Regions from separate parts of the Albidovulum salinarum genome, predicted to be linked through region 1. Evidence: riboswitches for the same ligand, from Rfam matches in the RefSeq annotation. Region 1 holds a riboswitch; the other holds the start of a gene.
The links. A riboswitch is a leader RNA that binds a small molecule or an ion and turns the genes downstream of it on or off. The one in region 1 is predicted to bind glycine.
Positions count from the first base shown of each region.

Region 2: another riboswitch for glycine. It lies ahead of gcvT (glycine cleavage system aminomethyltransferase GcvT); the one in region 1 lies ahead of OEZ60_RS13430 (D-amino acid dehydrogenase).

Region 1 covers NZ_JAOVQO010000012.1:34,444-48,812, reverse strand. The annotation lists partial or broken gene OEZ60_RS13475 (IS21 family transposase) at 211-504, shown strand; gene OEZ60_RS13470 (metallophosphoesterase family protein) at 642-1,883, shown strand; gene OEZ60_RS13465 (hypothetical protein) at 1,883-2,062, shown strand; partial or broken gene OEZ60_RS13460 (transposase) at 2,522-2,997, shown strand; gene OEZ60_RS13455 (TRAP transporter large permease) at 3,157-4,449, opposite strand; gene OEZ60_RS13450 (TRAP transporter small permease) at 4,446-4,985, opposite strand; gene OEZ60_RS13445 (TRAP transporter substrate-binding protein) at 5,014-6,051, opposite strand; gene OEZ60_RS13440 (amidohydrolase) at 6,084-7,274, opposite strand; gene OEZ60_RS13435 (MarR family winged helix-turn-helix transcriptional regulator) at 7,422-7,904, shown strand; glycine riboswitch at 7,965-8,050, shown strand; gene OEZ60_RS13430 (D-amino acid dehydrogenase) at 8,152-9,435, shown strand; gene bhcB (beta-hydroxyaspartate dehydratase BhcB) at 9,435-10,388, shown strand; gene bhcC (3-hydroxy-D-aspartate aldolase BhcC) at 10,399-11,562, shown strand; gene bhcD (iminosuccinate reductase BhcD) at 11,646-12,605, shown strand; gene OEZ60_RS13410 (muconate/chloromuconate family cycloisomerase) at 12,668-13,975, shown strand; gene benA (benzoate 1,2-dioxygenase large subunit) at 14,045-14,369, shown strand, end outside.
Region 2 covers NZ_JAOVQO010000016.1:25,105-39,473, reverse strand. The annotation lists gene OEZ60_RS16305 (PrkA family serine protein kinase) at 1-1,615, opposite strand, end outside; tRNA gene OEZ60_RS16300 (tRNA-Ala) at 2,121-2,196, opposite strand; gene trxC (thioredoxin TrxC) at 2,266-2,712, opposite strand; gene gcvP (aminomethyl-transferring glycine dehydrogenase) at 2,836-5,685, opposite strand; gene gcvH (glycine cleavage system protein GcvH) at 5,697-6,056, opposite strand; gene gcvT (glycine cleavage system aminomethyltransferase GcvT) at 6,076-7,203, opposite strand; glycine riboswitch at 7,346-7,446, opposite strand; gene OEZ60_RS16275 (gamma-glutamylcyclotransferase family protein) at 7,570-8,139, shown strand; gene pepT (peptidase T) at 8,156-9,397, shown strand; gene gltX (glutamate--tRNA ligase) at 9,526-10,848, opposite strand; gene OEZ60_RS16260 (metallopeptidase family protein) at 10,924-11,331, shown strand; gene OEZ60_RS16255 (SH3 domain-containing protein) at 11,430-12,470, opposite strand; gene OEZ60_RS16250 (DUF1801 domain-containing protein) at 12,567-12,992, opposite strand; gene OEZ60_RS16245 (endonuclease/exonuclease/phosphatase family protein) at 13,029-13,982, opposite strand; gene OEZ60_RS16240 (NAD+ synthase) at 14,074-14,369, opposite strand, start outside.

The DNA of each region.
Region 1 (14,369 bases):
AAACGAACAGGAAGCAGCCGGATGACCGGTTACGATTCAGTCCCGGAACTCCTCGGCGTGACGATCGACGGCAGGACGCCTACGCCATGGGAGCCGTGAACGGCGGAGCAATACTCGGCCACATTAGCGGTGCCGTTGTGGTATCGCGGGCGGCGAAAAAGTCGTCCAGTTTCGCCCTTTCCGAGAGGGGAGTGTTTGGGGATTTACACCGTGGACTTGTACTTGAAGGTGCGCCGGGCTCACTTCCAGGATGGGCTGAGCGGTCGGCAGATTGCCCGGGATATTGGGATCAGCCGGGACAGCGCTGCAAAGATGCTGACCTATTCGGAACCGCCTGGGTATTGGCGCACGGCCCCGGTCCGACGGCCGAAGCTTGACCCTTATGCGGATCAGATCGACCGGTGGCTTGCCGAGGATCAAGGGCCCGCCCGCAAGTAGCGCCACACGGCGAAGCGGATCTTCGAGCGGCTTCGTGACGAATGCGGGTTTGATGGCGGCTATTCGAGGTTCCCTCTCGAGGGCGACGACAACCAAGGAAACGTTCAGCCAACCTTCATCGGGGTGTTCGATACGGTCGCGTCACTTCGAACTGCCGTCGTGCGCACGCTGGTCTGGTGCCGTAGCTCCCTGCAGGAAAAGCCATGGGTCAGCAAACTTGCGAAAATCACGCGGGTCTCCGCTCAAAGCCGAACGGCGACTGGCACTTGGCCGCCCTAACCCGATGGCGAAAATGCAAAAAGCACCGATCCGCTGCGCCGGCTTCATCTTGCATCCGGCGCGGCTGTAAGTGTTCATCCGAGGCATCACCTTCTGAAATCCGTGTGGAGCCTCCCGAAGATGCAGGCCCCCGACACAAGGCAGACGACGTCGACATGCGCATTCTTGTCACCGCTGACTGGCATTTAGACGCCTGGCTTCGCTCCGGGCGAAATCCGTTCGCCGGCGCCTTTCCGGTGTTCGAGACGCTCGACGCGCTGATCATCGCCGGCGATATCGCGGAACACCCCCGCCACGGCTGGCCCAACTGCTTCGGCTGGTTGCGCAACGTCATCGATCCGGAGAAGGTCTGGGTGGTGCCGGGCAATCACGACTACTATGGCTGGGATCTCGGCGGTGACGATGGCCTGCGGTCGTTCGCCGAGCGCGAGGGGATCAACTTCGCACAGAAATCGGTGATCGAACTCGGCGGCATGCGGTTTCTCTGCTCCACGTTGTGGACCGACTTCGGCCTGACAGGTGATCCCGCCGCTGCCATGCAAGCCGCCCGCAGATCGGTGGCCGAATATGCGGAGATCCGCAGCGGCGCGGCAACCGGCCCGTTCGCGATCCCGGAAGAGACGCTCGCGCTGCATCAGGATCACCGCGCCTGGTTTGAGCGCGCGCTGCGGGAGAAGTGGCCCGGTCGAACCGTCGTGATCAGCCACCACGCGCCGAGCAGGGCGGTGGCGGGGCGGATCGATGCCATCACGCCGGCCTTCGTCTCGGACCTCGATACGATCATCGAAACCGCGCAGCCGGATCTCTGGCTCTTCGGCCACACGCACCGGCCGCTCCAGGCACGGCTTGGCCGGACGCGTCTGCGCAATTGCTCGCTTGGCTATCCTTCGGAGGTGCCGACGGGCCTCGAGGCAAGGCTCCTGCTTCTGGGCCTGATCGATACCGAACGAAAGGACCTTCTGGCGCCGATGGGGCTGAGGGACGCCTGTCTCCGGATCGCTGCCGACGGCCAGCGTCGTCTGCGCCTCCAGGATCTGCCGACCGCGCTTCGCCGGGATTTCGACGCGTTCCGGCTCGGGCGCGTGTTCCCGATGACTGAGGGACAGGCCAATGTCGCGTCGGCGCTCGAGTGGTTCGCCTACTGTGATCTTGCAGGGATCGATTGATGGGCACCAGCAGTAAGGATTTTCGGGACATGCCGGGCTCCTGGACCGCGCGGACCGCAGCGCCAATTGAAGGGCATCGCGCCCTGTCGCTGCTTGGTGACACCGCACGGATCGCCTTCCTGCAAGACACCCGCGAAGCGGCGCGGACGAGCAGGCAGCACGCAGATGACATGATATGATCGGGCGCGTAAAATCCAGCAAACCGGACGCCGCAATGACTGCTTATGAGTCAGCTAGAGGGGTTCTTGGCTTGAAGATGCAAGGCAGGGCTCTGACACCGATGCAACTCATGGGCCTTGTCGAAAGAGGTCTGCCGGAAAGCGCGCTGTCAAAGCTCGCGGAGGTCATAGACTGCACGCCTGCAGCAATCGTGCGGATACCGGTCCCAAGGCCGCGCGGGCGCCGCGCAAGAACGATCACACACTCGATCCCGCTCTGGGGGCTGTCGTGATCCGGCTCGCGGCAGTCTATTCCGCGGCGCTTGACGTCTGGGACGACAAGGAAGACGCACGTGCCTTGGATCGCCCGAGCCTTGGACGCCGAGATGAAGCCCCGACGGAGCGGGAGACTTCGGAAAGAACCTTGCAGGCGGATGACGGAAAACACAAACTGACCGAGCGCAGACGATCAATTAATGAACCTATGTGCCCATGGCCCGAGGGTTCGTCTATCTGACCGCGATCGCGACTGGTTCACCCGCAAGGTGCTGGCCTGGCGCATCTCGAAAACTCTGGAGGCCGACTTCTGCGTCGAGGCGCTGAACGAGGCGGTCTACCGCTTCGGCCCGCCCGAGATCATGAACACCTATCAGGGCTCGCAGTTCACGTCCTTCGCCTGGACCGACCGGCTGAAACGGATTGGCACCCGGATCTCGATGGATGGCAAAGGGCGCTGCCTCGACAACATCTTCATCGAGCGCCTCTGGCGCTCCTTGAAGTATGAGTGCGTCTTCCTGTACGCCCGGGAGACCGGCTCACAGGCGAGGGCCGGCGTTGGCCAATGGATCGCCTTCTACAATCACCAGCGGCCCCACGCCGCCCATGGCGGGCAGCCGCCCGCCGTGGTCTACTTCAACCGGATCGAAACCGGCCAGCAGGGGCAGAGAGTAGCTTAAATCATCCCTGAAACTGTCCAAGAGATGGGGGGTAGCTCAAAGATTTCTCGCTGAATCGGACAATCCTACAATTGAATCAAACCAGAAAACGTTAAACGGGCGCGGAATTCCCTCGCCCGTTTGCTGCCTTTCCGCGATCGTCGGTGCCGATCCGGGGCGCTATCCCACGGTGCTACCAAGCCAGAGGGTGATTGCCGGAAACCCGATTAGGATCGCGAGCCGGATAATGTCCACGGCGATGAAGGGAACGAGGCCCTTGAAGATCCGCAGGACAGGCACGTCCGGCAGGACGGCCTTCAGGACGAAGACGTTCATCCCCACGGGCGGCGTGATCAGCGCGATTTCGGTCACGACGATGACAATGATGCCGAACCAGACAAGGTCGAACCCCTGCGCCACGATGATCGGCGCGAAGAGCGGGACGAATATCAGGACGATCGCCATTGAGTCCATCACGCAGCCCAGCACCAGGAAGACGCACATGATCACGAGCACGAGCGCCGTGCCCTCGAGGCCGGTCGATTGCACCAGCGCGAGCACGCCCGCCGCAAGACCCGAAAGGGTGAGGAGTTTCGACAGCATCAGCGCGCCGAACAGGACGGTGTACAGCGACACCGATGTGTAGGCGGTGTCGATGATGACCGCGCGCAGGACCGACCAAGTCAGGCGTCCGTGGAAGGTCGCGATCAGAATCGCAAGGCCCGCGCCCATTCCGGCCGCCTCGGTCGGGGTGAAGAGCTTCGCGTAGAGTCCGCCGATGATCAGGCTGAAGAGCAGAAGGAAAGGCCAGACGCCCGACAGCGCTTTCAGCTTTTCGGGCCACGGAGTCTTTTCTCCCTGTGGCGCGTGGCTGGGATCGCGCGCAGCTATGAAACGGATGGCCAGCATGTACAGGGCGAGGCCGAACACGCCGGGGACCACGCCGGCGATGAACAGATCGCCGATGTTTGTCTGTGTTAGGATTCCATAGACCACCATGATGATCGATGGCGGGATCAGGATGCCCAGCGTACCCCCGGCGGCAATGGTGCCGGCGGCGAGCTCATCGGAGTACTTGTACTGCTTCATGCTGGGATAGGCGACCTTTGCCATCGTGGCGGCGGTCGCGTAGCTGGATCCGCACACTGCGGAGAAACCCGAGCACGCCACCATTGTGGAGAGAGCCAGCCCACCCCGGACATTGCCGACGAAGGCATAGGCGGCGCGGAACAAGTCCTGAGCGATGCCGGTCTTGGAAATCACGTTGCCCATCAGGATGAACATCGGCACGACCGCTAGGTCGTAGGACAGCACCGCGTCAGAGATCGTCAGCGGCACGAGCTGAAACGCGATGTTCCAGTTGATCGCGAACCCGATGCCCGTGACTGAAACCGCAAGAAGCGCGAAGGCCAGCGGGACACGCAGAAAGGCCAGCAGAATGGCGACGGCCATTGCGATAGAACCGACGATCATAGCGCGTCCTCCTCGTGGGTGTCTTCAGGATCGATCATTGGCCCGGTTGCCGCGATGACGAGGGCGGCGAGCGCAGACAGGGCGCAGCTGAGAGCCATGAAGAAATAAAGCGGTGCGCGGGGAACCCGCAGGGCCTGGCTGACTTCGGAAATGCCGGATGCATTCAAGCCGTGTTTGATGAACAACCATGAGATCATCGCCAGGACGAGTGTCACCAGGATGGATGTCAGCACGCGCCACCACGCCATCCACGGCTGATTCACCAGTTTGTCGAGGATATCGATGGTCAGATGAGCGCTAGCGGCGGTAACGAGCGGCAGGCCTGCGAATACCACAAGGGCCATCAGATGCTCGGTTATGTCGTTTGATCCATAGATCGGGGTGCCGAACAGGCGTCGCCCGATAACGTCCGCGAAGGTCAACGCGACCATTGCGAGGAGAAACAGAGCCATTACCGTTTCGACCCCTCGGCGGATTTTCCATGCCATTGACAACATGAACGTTTCTCCTCCCTGAAAATGTGAGGGGCTGATCATCGCCCCTCGCACGACAATCTGTTACCGATCATTCGCCGGCGAGCGCCGTGTAGGTCTCGTTGTAAAAGTCGAGCATGGCCTGCGGGTCTTCGACGCCCGCACCCTTTGCGGCGCCAATCCAGTCGGCAACCATCGTGTCGTAGATCGTATCGACGGCTGCGACCAGTTCGGGCGAAGCCTCGACAATCTCGTGGCCCTCTGCGGCGAGCTTTTCGATCGCTGCTGGGCTCTGAAGGTCGAAGTTCCTGCCCCAGGCAGCCGACAGCTCCTCGCCGATGATGCCTTCGATGGCCGCCTTGTCCTGGTCGCTCAGCCCATCCCACTTGGCACCGTTCATGACCACGAAGAAGGTGGCGTCATAGAAGCCCTTCGGGAAGACGGTGTGGTACTTCAGCACGTCTTCAAGACGGAAGTTCACCACCGACTCCATGGTGTGCAGTGAGCCGTCGATGACGCCGCTCTCCAGCATCTCATACGCCTTGGTCGCGGGGGCGGCCACCGGAACGGCGCCGAGGGCGCTCAGCAGTTTTTCCTGGATGGGGCCGCCCATGCGGAACTTCTGGTTCTTCACGTCGTCGGGCGAGGTCACAGACTTGGAACCGTGATGCAGTTGGCCGCCACCAAACATGCCGACCGCCAGCATCTTGACGCCGTCGAAGGCGGCGTTGTCGGCGAGGAATGTCTGGTAGGTCTGCCACAGGGCGCGGCTCTGCGCCTCGGCATTGGTGCCGGCGTTCGGGAATTCGGCGAACCACAACGAAACAAAGCGCTCGGGCTCGTAGGTGAAGTTGCCCCATGTGATGTCGGCCACGCCGGTGCGCGCCAATTCCCAGTGCTGCGGCGGACTGGCCAGTGGCGCCGGAAGGATCGTCACCGTGACACGTCCCTCGGTGACTTCGGCAATCTTCTCGGTGAGCGGAACCAGGAAGTCGGTGTGTATGAAATGGGTGGGCGGCACCCAGGACGACATGGTCAGAACCTCGGCACTGGCGAGCGGTGCCGTGGCGGTCATCAGGGCCGTGGCTGTAATGGCGCCCCGAAGCATTTTGGTGGTGAACGTGATCATCTGGATCCTCCCTGGGATGATACTAGCCTTGATCAGGTAAGTGGATGAGAATTGAGTGACTTGCTCGTGCGATGCTTGGCCAGGTCGGCAAAGATGGCGGCCCCGATCGGAATGATCTCCGGATCGAAGGCGTACTTGGGGTGGTGCGGTGCGTAACCGTCCTGTCCCACGAAGAGGTATGCACCGGGCACCCGGCCCGAGAGCTCCGCAAAATCTTCGGAGGCCATGAGGCTGCGTGCGTTTTCCATAACCTTCTCGGCGCCGACAACGCGATTGGCCGAAGCAATTGCTGCCGCAACACACGTGGGGTCGTTGAGCGTGACCGGTGCAATTTTGGCGATATTCATTTCGACCAAGACACCGAAGACCAACTCAGTGGCGCGCGCGGCGTCCTGCAGCATTTTGGCCAAACGGTCCCGCACTTCGGGGGCAGTGGTGCGCATGGTGCCCTCTATCCTTGTGGACTCGGGCAGAATGTTCCGAGCCGTTCCGCCCCGGAGCAGGCCGAACGAAATCACGCCTGCGTCCCGCGCATCGACGACACGTGTCGCGGCCTGCTGCACGGTGGTGATGAAATGTGCAGCGGCGGCGATGGCATCTTCGCCGGTGTGTGGCATCGAACCATGTGCGCCGTTGGCACGAATCGTTATGTCGATGTTGTCGGCCGAGGACAGCGCCGCGCTCGCCGGTACGCCCACATGACCGGCCGGAAGACCCGGAAGGTTGTGGAGCGCGTAGATCTCGTCGCAGGGAAACTGTTTAAGCAGGCCATCTGCAATCATTGCGCGCGCGCCAGTCAGCAGTTCCTCCGCTGGCTGGAAGACAAATCGCACCGTTCCTTCGAAATCACGATGCCGCGCCAGATAAGCGGCTGCAGTGAGCGCCGTAACGGTATGGCCATCGTGTCCGCAGCCATGGAAGCGCTGCGGGTCTTCGGACGCATAGGGTACATCGGCCTTTTCTGTCATCGGTAGGGCATCCAGTTCGGCGCGGAACGCGATGCAACGGCCGGGATTCGCTTTATCGGTGCCGATGCCATGCAGCGTTCCCACGACTCCGGTCCCACCGATTCCCGTTTCGACCTCGAAACCGAATTCCGTCAGGCGGTCAGCCACGAAGGCGGCGGTGCGGACCTCTTCAAAGCCGGTTTCAGGATGCCGGTGCAAATCCTTCAGCCAGTCTTCGGAGGTGCTGCGCTGGCTTTCATACCACTCGGCAAACATCTACGAACCCTCCAGTTGATCTCAGTATGAGAATATTGCACACAAATACTTGCCAATCAAGATAGTTTCTTAGTAAGATTATTTCTTGCGGAGATCAGGGTAATAGATGATACCTTTTCGATATTGGGCTCAGAGAAAGGTGAACACGTGACGCAAACCAACAAGACCTTCAGGAACGAGCGCCTCACATACAGGCTCAACATTGTCGCCCAAGAGGCCATCACCGCCAATGACGAGATCTTCCTGAAGGAGACAGGCTGTCGGATCAGGGATCTTCGGGTCTTGCGACTGATCGACGATACGCCCGGGACAACGTTCGCGGAAATCGCGAAAGTTACTGGTTTTGAAAGAAGTTTGACTTCGAGAATCATTCAGAATCTTCTCGGCGCTGGTTTGATTGTGCGGGAAAACTCAAGCGAGGATGCGCGCGTCTTCCTTCTTTCGACGACCGACGGTGGGAAGGAAGTTCGTCAGGTCGCCAAGCGGGTTTCAGACCGCCTCGAGGTCATCCTGACAGACCCACTCTCTGCTCAGGAACTCCGCGCGCTCAACGAGATCCTAGACCGCTTGGGTAGCTGGGTGACGTCGGAGGAATACCGTTCTGCCCTATCCGAAAATCAGCCAGTATAGTTATTGAGTGAAATAGTATTGACATGATACTAAATTGAATCTACAAGGCAAGGAGCCTACCAAGCTGTCACAGGAGAGGCCGATATCGTCGGCGCCGAAGGAGCAACCCCCCGGAACCTCTCAGGCAAAAGGACTGTGATCGGCGCGGCGATCTGGAGCGCGCTGCGAACCGCAATTCGCGCCTCGCGACAGAGGGGATTGGACCTGCCATCCGGCAGGACGAAACCTTGGGTCGCGGGAGGACACCATGACCAGAATTGCCGTTATCGGCGCCGGGATCACCGGCGTTACGACCGCGTCGAGCCTGATTGACCGGGGATACGACGTCACCTTGTTTGACCGCAACCGTTATGCGGCGATGCAGACCTCCTTCGCCAATGGCGGACAGCTCTCGGCCTCGAACGCAGAGACGTGGAATCGCTGGTCCACGGTCTTGAAGGGTATGAAGTGGATGATGACCCGGGGCGCACCGCTTCTGGTGAATCCCAAGCCCAGCTGGCACAAGTACAGCTGGATGGCAGAATTCGTCGCATCGATCCCGCAATACCGCGCCAACACCGTCGAGACGACCCGGATGGCGATCGCGGCGCGCGGGCTCTTGAAGGAGAAGGCTGAGCGCCACGGGTTCGGTTTCGACTGTGAAAACCGCGGCATCCTGCACATCTACACCAAGAAGTCGGAATTCGATCACGCCACCGAGGTCAGCAAGCTGCTGGCCGAGGGCGGACTCGACCGCCGCGCCGTGGCACCCGAAGAGGTGCGCCAGATCGAGCCCGCGATTAGCGGCGATTTCTATGGCGGCTACTACACCGAAAGCGACTTCACCGGCGACATACACCGCTACACGACGGGTCTCGCCAAGTCGATCGAGAAGCAGGGCGCCGTTTTGCAGTTCGGCACCAATGTCGAGTCGATCAGGGTCGACGGAAACGAAGTTCGTCTGACCTGGAGCCGCAACAATGAAAGCCAGACCGAGATCTTCAACGCTATCGTTCTCTGTGCCGGCGTCGAAAGCCGCTCACTCGCGGCGCAACTGGGCGACCGTGTGAATGTTTATCCGGTCAAGGGCTATTCGATCACCGTGCGTCTGGACGACGAGGACAGCCAGAGCGCTGCACCATGGATCAGCCTTCTGGACGACGAAGCCAAGGTCGTCACCAGCCGTCTGGGAAAGGACCGGTTCCGAATCGCGGGCACGGCAGAGTTCAATGGCTACAACCTCGATATCCGCGACGACCGGATCCGTCCGCTGGTGAAGTGGTGCGAGCGCTTCTTTCCGGGTGTCAGCACCGAGCACGCGATTCCCTGGGCTGGCCTGCGCCCGATGATGCCGAACATGATGCCCAAGGTCGGGCAGGGGGTGCGTGACCGCGTGTTCTACAATACCGGGCACGGACATCTCGGCTGGACGCTGTCTGCCGTCACCGCTGAAATGGTGGCGGAGCGGGTCGCAACCTCCAAGACGGTCAACAAGGGGGTAGCAACAGCTAGCTACGCGGCGATGCCGCTCGCTGCGCAGGGGGCGGTTTGATGTATATTCCGACATACGAGGACATGCTGGCGGCGCATGAGCGGATCAAGCCCTATATCCGCCGCACGCAGATCCGCACCTCGGACTACCTCAACGAGTTGACGGGCGCAGAGCTGTTCTTCAAGTGCGAGAACTTCCAGGAGCCGGGCGCCTTCAAGGTGCGCGGTGCCACCAACGCGGTGTTCGGGCTGGATGACGAACGGGCGAAGAAGGGCGTCGCCACGCACTCTTCCGGCAACCATGCCTCGTGCCTCAGCTACGCGGCGATGCTGCGCGGCATCCCCTGCAACGTGGTCATGCCGCATTCCGCGCCGCAGGCCAAGAAGGACACGGTGCGGCGCTACGGCGGCAAGATCACCGAATGCGAGCCCTCGACCTCGTCGCGCGAGGCGACCTTCGCGAAGGTGCAGGCCGAGACGGGGGGCGATTTCGTGCATCCCTACAACGACCCGCGCGTGATCGCGGGGCAGGGGACCTGCGCGAAGGAGATGATCGAGCAGACCGACGGTCTCGACATGGTGGTCGCGCCGATCGGCGGCGGCGGCATGATCTCGGGCACCTGCCTGACGCTGTCGACGCTGGCGCCGGAAACGAAAGTCATCGCCGCCGAGCCGGAACAGGCCGACGACGCCTACCGCAGCTTCAAGGCCGGCCACATCATCGCGGACGACGCGCCGAAGACCGTCGCCGACGGGCTCCTCGTGCCGCTGAAGGACCTGACCTGGCACTTCGTGAAGACCCATGTCAGCGACATCCTCACCGCGTCCGACCCCGAGATCGTCGACGCGATGAAGCTCACCTGGAAGCACCTGCGCGTGGTGATGGAGCCGTCCTCGGCGGTCCCGCTCGCCACGATCCTGAAAAACCCGAATGTATTCAAAGGCAAGCGCGTCGGCGTGATCATCACCGGCGGCAATGTCGATCTGGACAGACTGCCCTGGATGAAGGGCTGAGGAGGTTAAGATGAACGCACCCGTGAATATCGACCGGCTCGAGGTCGGCTACGACATCCCGGCCAAGCCCGGCATGGACGAAAAGGACATCCAGACCCCCTGCCTGGTGCTCGACCTCGACGCGCTGGAGCGCAACATCCGGAAGATGGGCGACTATGCCAAGGCGCACGGGATGCGCCACCGGGTCCACGGGAAGATGCACAAGTCGGTCGACGTGGCGAAGCTGCAGGAGAAGCTCGGCGGCGCGATTGGCGTGTGTTGTCAGAAGGTTAGCGAGGCGGAAGTGTTCGTCCGGGGCGGCATCAGGGATGTGCTCGTCTCCAACCAGGTGCGCGATCCGGCGAAGATCGACCGGCTGGCGCAACTGCCGAAACTCGGCTCCCGCATCATCGTCTGCGTCGACGACATCGCCAATGTGGCGGAGCTGTCGCAGGCCGCGGTGAAGCATGGCACCGAGCTTGAGGTCTTCGTCGAGATCGACTGCGGCGCCGGGCGCTGCGGGGTGACCAGAACCGAGGACGTCGTCGCCATCGCCAAGGCCGTGGACGCGGCCCCGAACCTCAGGTTCACCGGCATCCAGGCCTACCAGGGCGCGATGCAGCACATGGACAGGTACGAGGACCGCAAGGCCAAGCTCGACGTGGCCATCGCCATGGTCAAGGACGCGGTCGAGGGGCTGAAGGCCGTGGGGCTCGCGCCGGAACTGGTCTCGGGCGGCGGCACCGGGTCTTACTATTTCGAAAGCAATTCAGGGGTTTACAACGAGCTACAGTGTGGCTCCTACGCCTTCATGGATGCCGATTACGGCCGCATCCTCGACAAGGAGGGCAAGCGGATCGACGCGGGCGAGTGGGAGAACGCCTTCTTCATCCTGACCCAGGTGATGAGCCACACCAAGCCCGACAAGGCGATCTGCGATGCGGGTCTCAAGGCGCAGTCGGTCGACAGCGGCCTGCCGGTGATCCACGGTCGGAGCGATGTGAAATACATCAAGTGCTCGGACGAGCATGGCGTCATCGAGGACCCGAAGGGTGTGCTCAAGGTGGGCGACAAGCTCCGGCTCGTGCCGGGCCACTGCGACCCGACCGCGAATGTCCATGACTGGTATGTCGGCGTCAGGGGCGGCAAGGTCGAGACGGTCTGGCCGGTCTCGGCCCGCGGCAAGGCCTACTGACACCGGCGTCCGGAACGCGTGCAGCGAACGTGCAGCACGCGTACACAGATCGTACCGACACCCGCATACCCGAGGTTCCGTCCATGCTCATCGTTCCCGAATCCGAAATCGCCGCGCTGGTCTCGCCCGAGGCCGCCTTCGCCGCCGTCGAGGAGGTCTTCGCCGCGATGGCGCGCGGAGAGGCCGTGAACTTCCCGGTGATCCGCGAGGCGCTCGGCGAGGGGCGGCAATACGGGTTCAAGTCCGGGCTCGACCGCAAGGGCGCGGTGATGGGGGTGAAGTCGGGCGGCTACTTCCCCGGCAATGCCGGGCGCGGCATGCCGAACCACCAGTCGACCGTGTTCCTCTTCGATCCCGAGAGCGGGCGGCCGACGGCGGTGGTGGGGGGCAATCTCCTGACCGCGCTCCGCACGGCGGCGGCGGCGGCGATCTCGGTCGACCGGCTGGCGCGGAAGGATGCGAAGGTCCTGGGCATGGTCGGGGCCGGGCATCAGGCGCAGTTCCAGCTGCGCGCCGCGGCGCGCGTGCGGGACTTCGAGCGGGTCATCGCCTGGAACTACCATCCCGAGATGCTGCCGAAGCTCGGCGCGGTCGCGGCCGAGCTCGGCCTTCCCTTCGAGGCGGTGCCGCTGGAGCGGATGACCGAGGCCGAGGTGATCGTCACCGTCACCTCCTCGCCCGCCGCCTCGCTGATGGCGGCGCATGTGGCGCCCGGCACGCATCTCGCCTGCATGGGCACCGACACCAAGGGCAAGCAGGAGGTCGAGCCCGCGCTCCTCGCCCGCGCAAGGGTCTTCACCGACGAGGTGGCGCAATCCGTCACCATCGGCGAGGCGCAGCACGCGATCGCCGAGGGGCTGATCGCCGAGGCCGACATCGTCGAGATCGGCCGGGTCATCAACGGCGACCATCCGGGCCGGACGAGCGAGGACGAGATCACGCTCTTCGACGGCACCGGCGTCGGGCTGCAGGACCTCGCCGTGGCCTCGGCCGCCGTCGATCTCGCGGTCAAGAAGGGCGTGGCGGTCGAGGTCGATTTCTGAAGCGCAGCCCGCGAGCGTTACCACCAAGCACACATCCTGGTATTGCGTGTCAGACGTCGCCATTGGCGGCACCTGAAGGCGTGTTTCTCGCGCCAGCCCCGCCCGTTGATCGCCGATCGCATCTTACCAGGGTATCAACCAAGACCCCTCCAATCATCGACAGAATCCAGCCGGGATGGGCAATCTGCCACCCAATGAAACCTGCAGATGTGGTGAACTCCGTGACCAAGATCGACCAGATCGAGACCATGATCCTCGATGTCCCGACTATCCGCGGCCATGTGCTTTCCATGGCCACGATGCGGACGCAGACGGCTGTCCTGGTGAAGATCCGGTTCGCGGATGGTTCCGAAGGGATCGGCGAAGGCACGACCATCGGCGGCCTGAGCTACGGCGCGGAAAGCCCCGAGAGCATCCAATCCGCCATCGCCACCTACATCTCTCCGGCGCTTCTGGGGCGTGACGGCAATGATGTGAATGGCGCCATCCAGCTGATTGGCAGGCTGGTGAAGGGAAACCGCATCGCCAAGGCGGCGGTGGAAATCGCGCTTTGGGACGGCCTCGGAAAGCGCCTTGGTGTGCCCGTCTCGCAGCTCTTTGGCGGTGCCGTGCATGAAAAGCTTCCCGTCGCCTGGACGCTGGCCTCGGGCAATTCCGACACGGATATCGCCGAAGCGGAGGAGATGATCGAGACCCGTCGCCACAACATCTTCAAGCTGAAGATCGGCAAGCGGTCGGTTCGGGAAGACGTGGCCCATGTGGCCCGGATCAAGAAAGCGGTCGGCGATGCCGCCAGCGTGCGGGTCGATGTCAACACGGCATGGTCCTTGCAAGACGCCCGCTGGGGTCTGAAAGGGCTTCAGGATGCCGGCTGCGAGCTGGTCGAACAACCCGTCCAGGCTCGCTACCGCAAAGCTATGGCCGAACTGGCCAGAGGCTACGAGATCGCAGTCATGGCCGACGAGGCGCTGAACGGTCCCGAAGATGCGCTGGCCGTCGTGGCGGGGCGGGCTGCCGATGTCTTCGCGGTGAAGGTCGCGCAGTCAGGCGGATTGAAGCGTGCCTCCGAAGTGATCGCGATCGGTGAAGCCGCAGGCCTGGGCCTCTATGGCGGCACGATGCTTGAAACCGGGCTGGGCACCGCTGCGGCGTTGCAGCTCTTCGCGACGGTCGAAAGGCTGCATTGGGGGACCGAGTTCTTCGGTCCGCTCCTGCTGACCGACGAGATCCTCGCGGAGCCGATCGTCTATCGCGATTTCTGCGTCGAGACTCCAAAGGGCAATGGCATTGGCGCGACGCTCGACCCCGACAAGATCGCGTTCTTCCGCCGGGATGGCGGTCGAACCGTGAAAGCCGTCGTCGGCGAATAACCGGCGGCACGTATCGAACCAGCCAAGGCGCAACGAGAAGTGTCGCGGCAGTCAGGAGGAGGACGACTGATGTTCACCCAATCCAATCTCGACGAATTCGAAGCCCGTCTCGAGGGCTCAATCCAGGATGACCCGGAAAACGGTGTCTTCCGCTGTCGTCGTGACATCTTCACCGATGAAGAGCTTTTCGAACTGGAGATGAAGCACATCTTCGAAGGCAACTGGATCTACATGGCGCATGAAAGCCAGATCCCGGAGCCGGGCGACTACTTCACGCTTCACATGGGCCGTACGCCCGTGGTCATCACCCGCGACAAGGACGGCGATCTGCACGCGCTGGTCAACGCCTGTTCGCACCGCGGTGCGATGCTCTGCCGTTTCAAGAAGCGCAACC
Region 2 (14,369 bases), on a different contig from region 1:
TGGCGAGTTCCTGCTCGAGGATCTCGCGGTTGAAGATTTGGCCGGTGTCGGGATCCTTGTAGTCCTGGTCCTCAATCCAGGCATCGGCATAGGCGATGTAACGGTCAAAGAGGTTCTGGCCGTAATCGGCGTAGGATTCCAGATAGGCTTTCTGGATCTCGTTGCCGATGAACTCCGCGTAGCGTGGCGCGAGAACGTCCTTCATGAAGCCGAGATAGCGCCCCTCGGTATCGTCGGGGAACTGCTCGCGCTTGACTGCCTGCTCCAGCACATAGAGCAGGTGGACCGGGTCGGCCGCCACCTCTTCGGTGTCGTGGTTGAAGGTCTCCGACAGCACCTTGAAGGCGAACCGGGTGGAGATCCCGTTCATGCCCTCGTCGACCCCGGCCGCATCGCGGTATTCCTGGGCCGAGCGGGCCTTCGGATCGGTGTCCTTCAGCGTTTCGCCGTCATAGACTCGCATCTTCGAGTAGATCGGCGAGTTCTCGTGCTCCTTCAGCCGCGTCAGCACGCTGAACTGGCCGAGCATCGACAGCGTCTCGGGCGCACAGGGCGCACCGCCGAGGCTGCTCTCGCGCAGGAGCTTCTCGTAGATGTCGGTCTCTTCGGTGGCGCGCAGGCAATAGGGCACCTTCACGACGCTGATCCGGTCGAGGAAGGCCTCGTTGTTCTTGTTGTTCTTGAACTGGCGCCACTCGGATTCGTTCGAATGGGCCACGATGATGCCCTGGTAGGGGAAGGCGCCGATGTTCTCGGTGCCCGCATAGGAACCTTCCTGGGTCGCGGTCAGTAGCGGATGCAGCACCTTGATCGGCGCCTTGAACATCTCGACGAATTCCATCAGCCCCTGGGTCGTGCGGTTCAGCGCGCCGGAATAGCTGTAGGCGTCGGGGTCGTTCTGGCCGAAATCCTCGAGCTTGCGGATGTCGAGCTTGCCGACCAGCGCCGAAACGTCCTGGTTGTTCTCGTCGCCCGGCTCGGTCTTGGCCACGCCGATCTGGCGCAGCTTCGAGGGGCGAACCTTGACCACCGAGAATCTCGAGATGTCACCGTCGAACTCTTCCAGCCGCTTGATCGCCCAGGGCGAGATAAGCCCGCTGAGGAGCCGCTTGGGAATGTTGTACTTTCCTTCGAGCAGGTCGCCCATCCGCGCCCGGTCGAAGAGACCAAGTGGGGATTCGAAGATCGGGCTGATCTCCTCGCCCGCCTTCAGGACGTAGATCGGCTCCTGCTCCATCAGGTTCTTGAGAACTTCGGCGAGGGTCGACTTGCCACCCCCAACGGGCCCGAGCAGGTAGAGGATCTGCTTGCGCTCCTCGAGCCCCTGACTCGCGTGGCGGAAGAATCCGACGATGCGCTCGATCGTCTCTTCGATGCCGTAGAGGTCGCGGAAGGGCTTGTATCTCTTGATCGTCCGATTGAGAAAAATCCGGCTGAGGCGCTGGTCCTGGCTGGTATCGACAAACTCCGGCTCGCCGATCGCCGCCACCATTCTCTCCGCCGCCGTGGCGCGCATCCCTTCGTCTTCGCGACATCCAAGCAGGTAGTCCTGCAAGGTCATCTCTACGAGCTTCGTGCGTCCATACTCATCTGCGAACCGATCAAAGATCTCCATTTTCGTGTTCCTGTTTTGCTCAGATAGGGTTTCGTCCGTTCTTTTCCGTTGGTTGCTGTCCTCTGTGGTTCATTTTACACCTAAATGGGGCGCTCCGGCGGCCTATTCCATTCACGTTTCGTTTTTTTTCATGTTTTTGAACGGATCACGCGACGGTCCGCTCCCAGTCGGGCTCGTTGTTTCCAATATCGGCGGCCGCAGCTGCCCCCTCGCATACCGCGAGCTGGGAAGATCGATTCTCCGATACCGTGTGCTGCGCTCATGCGGTTACCCCGCAGCTTGGAGCGGTCGGCGGACGGCAACCGACGGAAATCGCAGACGGAAGGCTCGCGGATGGCGGACGTCGCTTTCGTGAGACAGCGTTCGGACGGGCAAGGACAGCAGGCGGGATTTGCCCATCGCCCCTGAGGCTTTTAGCCGTGACGCGGTTCTCAACGCGGCATGATGCCGGGAAGCGTGGCGCCCGGCTCGGGCGCCATCGGTTCATCTTCAACCTCGGGGTGTTTGGTGGAGCAGAGGGGGATCGAACCCCTGACCTCGTCATTGCGAACGACGCGCTCTCCCAACTGAGCTACTGCCCCGCACCGGCGGCGTATTTGGCGCAGCGCCGGACCATTGTCAAGCGACCGCAAGCCCCCTGGCGAGATTTTTCAGACCGCCACCCCGGCCTGCGAGCGGACGAAGGCCTCGATCTCGGCGGCGGGCCGCGCACCGGGGAGCCGCGCCACCTCGCGGCCGCGATGCCAGAGGATCAGAAGCGGAATCCCGCGGATGCCGAGCCGCTGCGACACCGCCGGAAAGTCCTGCGTGTTGATCTTTGCGAATCGCGCCCGCCCCTTCAGCGCCTGGGCCGCCTTGGCGAATTCCGGCGCCATCATCCGGCAGGGGCCGCACCAGGGCGCCCAGTAGTCGACGACAAGCGGCAACTCGTCGCCCCGCACCATCCGGTCATGCGCCGCCACGTCGAGCTCGGCCACCTTGCCGGTGACCAGCGGATCGCCGCACGAGCCGCATTTCGGCCCCTCGGCAAACCGCGCCCCCGGAACCCGGTTGGCCTGCCCGCAGGTCACACACGTCAGCTTGACAGTCTCCGCCATCGCCCACCTCACATTCGCCTCTCGGAATATATCAGAAGGGGCAGGCCCTGTTTCAAGCCTGCCCCTTCATCTTGCTTCAAACATCCTCGCCGAAGGCATCGGGGCCCCGCGGGGCCCCGATTTTCACTCCGCCGCGTCGGCGTAGCTCTCGACCGGCGGACAGATGCATACGAGGTGGCGGTCGCCATAGACGTTGTCGACCCGGCCCACCGGCGGCCAGTACTTGTCGACCCGGAAGGCGCCCGGCGGGAAGCAACCCTGTTCGCGGCTGTAGGGCCGGTCCCAGTCCCCGATCAGCGCGTTCACCGTGTGCGGCGCGTGCTTCAGCGGGTTGTTCTCCGCGTCGATCTCGCCCTTCTCGATCGCCGCGATCTCGTCGCGGATCGACAGCATCGCGGTGACGAACCGGTCGAGCTCGGCCTTAGTTTCGGACTCGGTCGGCTCGACCATCAGCGTGCCCGCAACCGGCCAGCTCATCGTCGGCGCGTGGAAGCCGTTGTCGATCAGCCGCTTGGCGATATCGTCCACGGTCACGTGGGCGCTCTCGGCGTAGGGCCGCGTGTCGAGGATACACTCATGCGCGACGCGCCCGTTGCGGCCGGTGAAGAGGATGCCGTAGGCGCCCTCCAGTCGTTTCGCGATGTAGTTGGCGTTGAGGATCGCAACCTTCGTCGCCTGCGTCAGCCCCTTGCCGCCCATCATCAGGACATAGGCCCAGGAGATCGGCAGAATCGAGGCCGAGCCCCAAGGTGCGGCCGACACCGGCCCTTCCTCGCCGCCGGTCATCGGATGGCCCGGCAGGTGGGGCGCGAGATGCGCCTTGACGCCGATCGGCCCCATGCCCGGTCCGCCGCCGCCGTGCGGGATGCAGAAGGTCTTGTGCAGGTTGAGGTGGCTGACATCGCCGCCGAGATCGCCCGGTCGCACGAGGCCCACCATCGCGTTCATGTTGGCGCCGTCGATATAAACCTGCCCGCCGTGGTCATGGGTGATCTTGCAAATTTCCCGCACCGTCTCCTCGAAGACGCCGTGGGTCGAGGGATAGGTGATCATGCAGGCCGCGAGGTTTTCGCCCGCCGCTTCCGCCTTGGCGCGGAAATCCTCGAGGTCGATATCGCCGTTTTCGGCCGATTTCACCACGACCACCTTCATCCCCGCCATCTGCGCCGAAGCGGGGTTGGTGCCATGCGCCGAGACCGGGATGATGCAGATGTTTCGATGCCCTTCGCCACGCGCCTTGTGATAGGCGGCGATGGTCAGGAGCCCCGCATATTCCCCTTGGGCCCCCGAATTCGGCTGCAAGCTCATCGCGTCATAGCCGGTGATCTCGCAGAGTTTCTCCGACAGGTCACGGAACAGCTCGGCATAGCCCTCGGTCTGGTCGGAGGGCGCGAAGGGGTGGAGGTTCGAAAACTCAGGCCAGGTAATCGGCATCATCTCGGCCGCGGCATTGAGCTTCATCGTGCACGACCCGAGCGGGATCATCGCCCGGTCGAGCGCGAGATCGCGGTCAGCCAGCCGGCGCATGTAGCGCATCATCTCGGTCTCGGCCCGGTTCATATGGAAGACCGGATGCGTGAGGTAATCCGAGGTCCGGACGAGCGAGTCGGAGATCCGGAAATGGTGCTTGAGGTCGTCGTCCTTCTGGTCGATCCCGAATGCGCGCCAAAGCCGTTCGATCGTCAGCCGCCGGGTGGTCTCGTCGATCGAGATGCCGACCTTCGTGGTGCCGATCTTGCGCAGGTTGATGCGCTCGTCACGCGCCGCCTTCAGGACCGCGCCCTGCATCGCGCCGACGTCGACGGTGATCGTGTCGAAGAACTCCTTCGGCTCGACCTTGTAGCCCGCCGCCTCCAGCCCGCGCGCGACGCGCACCGTCTTGCGGTGAATACGCTGGCCGATGGCCCTAAGGCCTTCGGGCCCGTGATAGACCGCGTAGAACGAGGCCATGTTGGCGAGAAGCGCCTGCGCGGTGCAGACGTTCGACGTGGCCTTCTCGCGCCGGATATGCTGCTCGCGGGTCTGCAACGAAAGGCGATAGGCCTTGCCGCCCTGCGCGTCGATGGAGACACCAACGATCCGGCCGGGCATGTTGCGCTTGTGCGCGTCCTTGCAGGCCATGTAGGCGGCCGACGGCCCGCCGAAGCCCATCGGGATGCCGAAGCGCTGGGTGGAACCGACGGCGATGTCCGCGCCCATCGCGCCCGGCTCCTTCAGGAGCGTCAGCGCCATGATGTCGGCGATGACGATGCCGAGCGCGCCCGTCTCGTGCAATTTCGCGATATGGGGCGTGAAGTCAGTGAGGTGACCGTAGGTGCCGGGATACTGGAAGATCGCGCCGAAGACCTTGTCGGCCTCGACCGTCTCGGGGTCGCCGACGATGATCTCGATGCCGATGGGCGCGGCCCGAACCTTCATCACCTCGATATTCTGCGGATGGCAGTTCTCGTCGATGAAGAAGGCCGTTGCCTTCGATTTCGACGTGCGCTGCGCCATCGTCATCGCCTCGGCCGCCGCAGTCGCCTCGTCAAGAAGCGAGGCATTGGCGATCTCGAGCCCGGTCATGTCGCAGACCATCGTCTGGAAGTTCAGAAGCGCCTCGAGGCGACCTTGCGAAATCTCCGGCTGGTAGGGCGTGTAGGCCGTGTACCAGGCGGGGTTTTCGAGGATGTTCCGCTGGATCGCCGGCGGGCAGACGGTGCCGTAGAAGCCCTGTCCGATCATCGAGGTGAAGACCGCGTTCTTCTTCGCGACCTGGCGCATGAACCACAGAAGCTCGCGTTCCGACTTGGCCTTGCCGAAGTCGAGCGGCTTTTCCTGCCGGAGCGATTTCGGCACGGTCTGGTCGATCAGCTCGTCGAGGTCCTTCACCCCCAGCACCTTGAACATCTCCTCCATCTCTGCCGGAGACGGGCCGATGTGGCGGCGGTTGGCGAAGTCGTAGGGCAGGTAGTCGGTGGGGGTGAAGGGCATTGTCCGCGTCCTTATCCGATCATTTCCTTGTAAGCGGCCTCGTCCATCAGACCGTCGAGCGCGGAGAGGTCGGCCACCTTCATCTTGAAGAACCAGGCCTTGCCGGTCGGGTCCTCGTTCACCATGCCGGGATTGTCGGCGACGTCGGAATTGACCTCGACGATCTCGCCGTCTAAGGGCGCCGCGATATCGGAAGCGGCCTTGACGCTCTCGATCACCACGATCTCATCGCCCTTCGACACGCTCGTGCCCGGCTCGGGCAGTTCGACGAAGACAACATCGCCGAGCTGTTCGGAGGCATGGTCGGTGATTCCGACGACGACGTGATCGCCCTCGACGCGGAGCCATTCATGGTCTTCGGTATATTTCATGGGTCTTTTCCCCTGCTGGTTAACGTTTGTAACGGTTGGGCTGGAACGGCATCGGCGCGATCACGGCAGGAAGGCGCTTGCCCCTGACCTCGCCGTAAACCGTCGTGCCTTCGGAGAGATCGGCCGGCAGATAGGCCATCGCCATCGGCGCCTCGATCGAGGGGCCGAAACCGCCCGAGGTGATCTTGCCGATCGGGTCCCCGCCCTCGGGACCGGCGAAGACCTCGGTCCCCTCGCGCATCGGCGCCCGGCCTTCGGGACGCAGCCCCACGCGACGGCGCGATGCCCCCCCGGCCAGTTCCTTCAGGATACGGCCTGCACCGGGGAACCCGCCCTCGCGGGCACCGCCCGCGCGGCGCGCCTTCTGGATCGCCCAGGTCAGGTTGCCCTCGACCGGGCTCGTGCCCTCGTCGATGTCATGCCCGTAAAGGCACATGCCGGCCTCGAGACGCAGCGAGTCGCGCGCGCCGAGCCCGATCGGCGCGACCTCCTCCATGTCGAGAAGCCTGCGCACGAAGCTTTCGGCGAATTTGTTCGGCACCGAGATCTCGAACCCGTCCTCGCCGGTATAGCCCGACCGCGAGATCCAGAGTTCGGCGCTGTCCCAGTGGCGAATGGCAACATCCATGAACGCCATCTCGACCACATCCGGCAACAGCCGGGCGAGCGCCGTCTCGGCCTCCGGCCCCTGCAACGCGACGAGCGCCCGGTCTTCGACCATGCCGATATCGCAATCGGCGCCGAGATGCGCCTTCAGATGCGCGAAATCGGCGTCCTTGCAGGCGGCATTGACGACGAGAAAGAGGTGATCGCCGCGATTGGCGACCATCAGGTCGTCCTGGATCCCGCCGTTGTCGTTGGTGAAGAGCGCGTAGCGCTGGCGGCCTTCCTTCAGCCCGAGAATGTCGACCGGCACCAGCCGCTCCAGCGCCAGCGCAGCATCCTCGACCCGGCCCGATTTCGCGGTCATCAGGATCTGGCCCATGTGGCTCACGTCGAAGAGCCCGGCATGGGCGCGGGTGAAGAGATGCTCCTTCATCACCCCCATCGGGTACTGCACCGGCATCTCGTAGCCCGCGAAGGGCACCATCTTGCCGCCAAGCTCGCCGTGCAGGTCGAAAAGAACCGTACGTTTCAGGTCGGTCATGCCGTCCTCCCTTCTTCACGCCGGTTCATGCTGTCCGGCATCGCCCCGGGTGGTCAACCCCACCCTTCCGATGCCCCCTCTGTCCTTTCGCCTGAGATCGTTATCCCTTCGGCGCCCCGTCCCGGGGTCTCTCCAGAGTTCCACTGTCAGAACGGTCCTTGCGCCTGAGAGTTTACCGGGGCGGTTGCTCCTTCGGCACCGGCCGGGGTCCCCGACCCCACCGGATTCTCCCGATCTGACACGGTTTGAATACCCGAATCTTGGGGCGTCTGGCAATAGGGTATACAATGGGATACATTGTTGCGCGCACCCGCGAGCCGCCGCAATATGCTTGCCCGACCGACATTTCTGTTCCATAGGCGACCTGTGACCGGCGACAGACACCCCGCTTTTTTCGGCTATGGCTCGCTCGTGAACCGGGCGACGCATGACTATGCGCCCGGCGAACCGGCGCGGCTCGCGGGCTGGCGCCGGGTCTGGCGGCACACGCGGCTCCGCCCCTGGCCCTACCTCTCCGCCGAGCCGGCCGCGACCGAGATCGACGGCCTCGTTGCCGCCGTGCCGCGCGACGACTGGGCGCTTCTCGACCAGCGCGAGGCTGCCTACCTGCGCCACCCCCTTCTGCATGACCACCTGACCACGACGCCGGGCTGGGCCGACCGGGTAGAAATCTACGCCGTCGACGCGGCGCACGGATTGCCGGCGAACGACCACCCGATCCTCCTGAGCTATCTCGATACGGTGGTGCAGGGCTTCCTGCGCGAGTTCGGCGAGGCGGGCGTCGCCCGCTTCTTTGCCACGACCACGAGCTGGACCGCGATCCTCGACGACCGCGCCGCGCCGCATTACACACGTCACCAGAAGACCAGCGCCGCCGAGCGCCGGCTCACCGACGACCATGTCGACGTCCTTGGCCTGACCCGCCGCAAGGCGTGATCCCGGAGAATGTGTGATGAGAACCGACTTCGACCGTGAACTCGAAGAGCGCCTTGTGCGCTACGCCGCCATCGACACACAGAGTGACGAGAATACGGGCACCAAGCCCAGCACCGCGATCCAGCTCGACCTCCAGCGCCTGCTCCTCGCCGAACTGACCGGGATCGGCGCCTCGGAGGTGCGGCTCACCGATTATGGCGCGGTGCTCGCCACGATCCCGGCCACCGCCGAGGGCGCGCCGGTGATCGGCCTGCTCGCCCATGTCGATACCGCGCCGCAGTTCCACGCGGCCGGGGTGAAGCCGGTCGTCCACCGCAACTACAATGGCGGCGCGATCAGCTTTGCCGACGCGCCGGGGCTCACGCTCTCGCCAGACATCTCGCCCTATCTCGGCGAAAAGTCCGGCCATGACATCATCACGGCGAGCGGCACGACCCTGCTCGGCGCCGACGACAAGGCCGGTGTCGCCGTGATCATGAGCGCGGCGCGGCATCTCCTCGCCAATCCCTCCATCCCGCACGGGCCGATCCGCATCGCCTTCACGCCGGACGAGGAAATCGGCGGAGGCGTCGACGCACGCCTGCCCGCGGACCTTGCCGCCGACTTCGCCTATACGTTCGATGGCGCGGCAGTGGGCGAGATCGAATACGAGAGCTTCTCCGCCGACATGGCGACCGTGACCGTCACGGGAGTCTCGATCCATCCCGGCACGGCGAAGGGCAAACTCGTCAACGCGCTCCATCTCGGATCGAAGATCGTCCAGACCCTGCCGCATGTGACGATGACGCCCGAGACGACGGAGGAGCGCGCGGGCTTCCTCCACGTCTACGAGATGAAGGGCTCGGCGGCGAAGGTTGTGCTGAAGATCATCCTGCGGGACTTCGAACTGGACGGGCTCGCGGCGAAGGGCGAGCTCTTGCGGCAGGTCTGCGCGACGGTTCAGGCAACCGAGCCGAGGGCCGAGATCACCTGCGAGATCCGCGCGCAATACCGAAACATGCGCTACTGGCTGGAAAAGGACATGACCCCGGTGGACCTCGCCCGCGCCGCCTGCCGCGATCTCGGGATCGAGCCGGTTTCCATCCCGATCCGCGGCGGCACCGACGGGTCGCGGCTGACCGAGTTGGGCGTGCCCTGCCCCAACCTCTTCACCGGCATGCAGGAAATCCACGGGCCGCTGGAGTGGATCAGCGTCCAGGACATGGCGGTGGCGACGCAGCTTTGCCTGAAGCTCGTCGAGCGCGCCGCGCGCCCCTGAACGCCCTGCACCGGCGACCGGGAAGCAACCAACGCGATCGGACAGCCCCCACCGGCTTCGGGCGCCACCCCTCCCCCTCGTGGGGAGGGGATGGGGGTCGGGGGTCGCCCCCAAGCCGCAAACGAAGCTCAGCCCTTCGCGCGCACCTTCTGCAAAAGCGGCATGAGCTCCGCCATCTCCGGCCCGTGCGGCTGGCCGGTCAGGGCGAGCCGCAGCGGCATGAACAGCCCCTTGCCCTTGCGCCCGGTCTTTTCCTTCACGGCCGCCGTCCATTCCCCCCAGCTCGCCTCGGTGAAGGGCGGCTCCGGCAGAAGCGCCATCGCCTCGGCCACGAACGCCGCATCCTCGGCAGCGATCATCGGCTCGGCCCCGTCGCGGCACAGCACCCACCAGGCGCCCAGATCGTCGAGCGTGGTGATGTTCTGCGAGGCGACGCGCCAGAACCGCTCGGCCACATCCGCCGGCACGCCAATCCCCGCGATCCGCTCCTTCACCTCCTCGAAGGGCAACGCCTGGTTGCGCTGGCGCGTCAGCGGCCACAGGTCCTCGGCATCGAACTTGGTCGGCGCCGCGCCGAACTGGCTCAGATCGAACCCTTCGGCGATCTCGTCGAGCGACAGCTTCAGCTCCACCGGCTGCGACGAACCGAGCCGCGCCATCAGGCTCAACAATGCCTCCTTCGCCACGCCCTGCGCCCTGAGGTCGCGCAAGGACAGCGTGCCGAGCCGCTTCGACAGGCCCTCGCCCTGCGGGCCGGTCAGGAGCGAGTGATGCGCGAAGGCCGGCGGCGTGCCGCCGATCGCGCGCATGATCTGGATCTGCGTCGCGGTATTGGTCACATGGTCGGCGCCGCGCACGATATGGGTGATCCCCATGTCGATGTCGTCGACCGACGAGGCGAAGGTGTAAAGCACCTGACCGTCCGCCCGGATCAGCACCGGGTCAGAGACCGAGGCCGTGTCGATCGACACGTCCCCGAGGATCCCGTCGGCCCATTCCGTCCGCTGCTGGTCGAGCTTGAAGCGCCAGTAGCCCTCGCGCTCGGCTCGGAGCTTGTCCTTCTCGGCCGCCGACAGCGCCAGCCCCGCGCGGTCGTAGACCGGCGGCTTGCCCATGTTCAGAAGCTTCTTGCGCTTGAGGTCGAGTTCGGTCGGCGTCTCGAACACCTCGTAGAGATCGCCCGTCTTTCGCAGATCCCCCGCCACCTCGCCGTAGCGGCCGAGCCGTTCGGACTGCTTTTCCACCCGGTCCCAGTGCAGGCCGAGCCATTCGAGATCCTCTTTGATCCCGTCGGCATATTCCTGTTTCGAGCGTTCCTGGTCGGTGTCGTCGAGGCGCAGGATGAAGGTGCCGCCGGTCTTGCGGGCGATCAGATAGTTCATCAGCGCGGTGCGCAGGTTGCCGACATGGATGTAGCCGGTCGGCGACGGGGCGAAACGGGTCACGGTCATGGGATGTCTCCTGTCGCGCCCCCTCTTTCACAGGGCGCGCATTTTGTCCATATGATGGGGGCCAAGGAGATACGCATGAATGACTGGCTGGGGCGCGCCGCGCCCGATCTCGACACGATCGAGCAGATGGCGCGGGCGACGGTCGCGGACCTGCCGCCCGCCTTCGCCGCGCCCGCGCGCGCCATCGTGCTCCGGGTCGAGGACTTCCCGCCCGAGGACATCCTCGAGGACATGGACATCGAGGATCCGTTCCAGCTCACGGGACTCTACATGGGAATCCCGCTCACCGAAAAGTCGGTGATGGATATCGTCGACCGCCCCGACACGATCTGGCTCTTTCGCCGGCCGATCATCGACGAATGGGCCGAGCGCGGCGACGTCACGCTCGGCCAGCTCGTCGCGCATGTGATGGTGCACGAACTCGCGCACCATTTCGGCTGGACCGACGAGCAGATCGCCATGATCGACCGCTGGTGGGAGTGAAGGGCGCCCGAAGCGCCCCCGGATCAGAGGCTGCCCTCGCCCGTGATCGACTTCAGCGTTGACGTGGTGCCGCCGGAACAAAGGGCCCGAACCCGGCGTCACTCGATACTAAAAATCACGTTGTAGTCGGCGGTCCCTCCGCCGCGGTTGATCACTTCCACCACATGATCACCCGATTGCCAGAGCTGGCCGCGGTACTCCTGGCGTGCAGCAATCTGGTCGAGCAGAAACGACTTGTCGGGATTGAAGATCTGGTACGACACATCCGGACTGCCGGTCGCGACGCGGACGGAGAGGAACTGGCCGCTCTGCGCACCGAGGACGTAGCGCCGCGACTCGCCGGGGGCCAAGGCCCCGGTCAGTTCCGCCCCGCCTGCGCCAGCCGTGAACTGGACCCGCTCCGTCGAGGTTCCGCCCGCCTGACCCGCGGGCGCGGCCGCCGATCCCGTGCCCTCGACCAGGAACTCCCCGGCCGCCCAGCCCTCGTAGCCGGGATCCGCAAGCATCGCGACGCGGCACCACCGGCGCCCCTCCGCCATGCGGCAGCCGAGATTGCGCAGGTCGGTACCGTTCTCGACCCGCGTGACGACGCCCGCCCCGGAAGACGGCCCCGCACGCAGGTTGAGCCCGCCACCCGACGTGCGCACCGCGTAGAAATCGGGACCGCCCTGCAGGCTATCCGCATAGTCGCCCTCGACCACCGCGCCGGTCGTTCCGCTGATGCCGATGTCCAGCGTGTAGCTTGACCGCTCGCCGCGCCGCGCCGCCGAGCGCATCATGTAGACCGAGATCGTGTATTCCCCCGAGGACGGAAGCGTGGCGTCGAACCGGTTGAGGTCTGGGACATTCGCGCCGGTCATGCTGCTGTTGGCGAGCGCCGCATCGCCCAGACCGTTGCCCGGCGCATAGACGTTGAAATAGGTGGCGAGGTTGGAGGGCGAGAGCGTCACGGTCATACGCTGTCCCGCCTCGGCCCCGACCATATAGGAAACCGACTCGTATCCTTCGATCTCGCCCCGGCTCGACGCGCTCGACGCGCCCGCTGCGAACCTCACCTGTTCGGTCCGGATGCCCTCGGCCGTCGCTTGCGACGGCACCGCCAGCAGACACAGGACCACCACCGAAAAAAAGCGTATCATCAAAACGCTGCCCCCCCCGGATCAAAGAAATCTTAATGACGCGCGTTCGGCGGCGACCCTGACGCAAGCGGCTGCCACCAGCCAAACCCGCGGCCGTCACCGGGCCTCAACGGGCCAGTGCGTCTCTAGATCGTCAAGTCCCGCCCGGATCAACCGAGCCAGCACCGCCTCGTCGATATCGGAGAGCCTTTTAACATAGAGGCAAGACTTGCCGAGGCGATGGCTGCCGAGATCCGCGAGGATGTGGCTGTAATCCGTGTAGCCGGGCATGATGTAGATCGTCAGCGCAGCCTTTCGCGGCGAAAATCCGGTGGCTAGGAAATCGCCCTCGCGCCCGCTCGCGTAGCGGTAATGATAGCGCCCGTAGCCGATGATCGACGGCCCCCACATCACCGGCTCGAACCCGGTGACCTCGCGAAAGAGCGCATCGAGCCGCAGCGCCTCATCCCGCCGGGACGGCGGTTCGACCCCAGCCATAAAGTCCTGCACGGAAAAGTCGGTCGGGACGGTCTTGTTGGCCATGGCCAAGTCTCTGCCCGTCCCGCCACTTTTGTCCAGTCAGAACGACACCTCCGCCAGCGTCGCCCGGTGATCCGAGGGCCAGGGGTCGACCGCCAGTTCGGTGCGCGGCCCCGTCTCGCCGACGATCCAGGCGCCGGTGACCGTCAACCCTTCGGCCCTGGCGAAGGCAAAGTCGATGCGGTCGTGATGGTCCTCGGGGTCCGCCTCATCGCCTTGTGGGGTCCAGGTATAGGCAGGCTTGGCGACCGGGTCGGGCCAGACCGCGCGGTAAGTGTCGACGAACCCGGCCTCCGACAGGAGGTGCGTCGTCGGCCATTCCACCTTCACCGGCTGCTGACCGGCAGCGACGGCGGCATCGGTCCAGTCGTATTCCGAGGGCTCGTTGAAATCGCCGAAGACGAAGACCGCCGCCGCACCGTCCGCCGCCGTCATGTCTTCGAAGAGCAGGTCCATCGCGGGCCCGCGCGTCTTCGTCGCCCAGTCCTGCGCCTCGGCCTCGGTCTTGATGAAGGGGGCGGGCCCGTATTCGATGCTCAGAAGCTGGTAGGGCTGATAGGGCTCGTCGTCGTGGTGGATGTTGAAGGCCCAGACCGTCACCCCGTTCACGTCGATCGGCACCCCAAGATCATGCGCGGTCGGCGTCCCGATCGGATAGCGCGACAGGATCGCGTTCGCCCAGAGGGCGACGTTTTCCTGGCTCTGGTCGTAGTAATAATAGCCCAGCGCCTCGGCGATCTCTTTCGCCACGCTCTCGCCAACCGCGGCGCAAGCCTCGGCGGTGCAGTCCTCCGGCTCCAGCCGGGTTTCCTGCATCCCGATGATGTCGGGATTGGCCGCCTTCAGCACGGCAACGGTTTCCTCGACGCCCTTGCCCTCGTTCGCACCGCCGCCCCAGATATTGTAGCTCATGATGCGAAGCGTCGTTTCGGCATGTGCCGAACCCGCCCCCAGCAGCGCTGCGACAAGCCCAGTTACCAAATGCGTCTTCATGAACGTCTCCCTGTTATGGACGCCCGATGGTCAATTACGTCGAAGATTCGCGCAAGAATTTTTTTGACTGATCATTCAATCAGCAAAAACGCTACGTGTCATCCCGCCAGCGATTCACGATCGGGTAGCGCCGGTCCAGCCAGAACGCCTTCCGCGTCAGCCGCACCCCCGGTGCCGACTGGAACCGTTTGTATTCGCTCGTGAAGACCAGCTGTTCGACGCGCTTCACCGTGTCGCGGTCGAAGCCCGCGGCCACCACTTCGGCCACCGACTGGTCGCGGTCCACGAGCCGTTCGAGGATCGCGTCGAGCACCGGATAGGGCGGCAGGCTGTCCTCGTCCTTCTGGTCTGGCCGGAGCTCCGCCGATGGCGCCTTGGCGATCACCC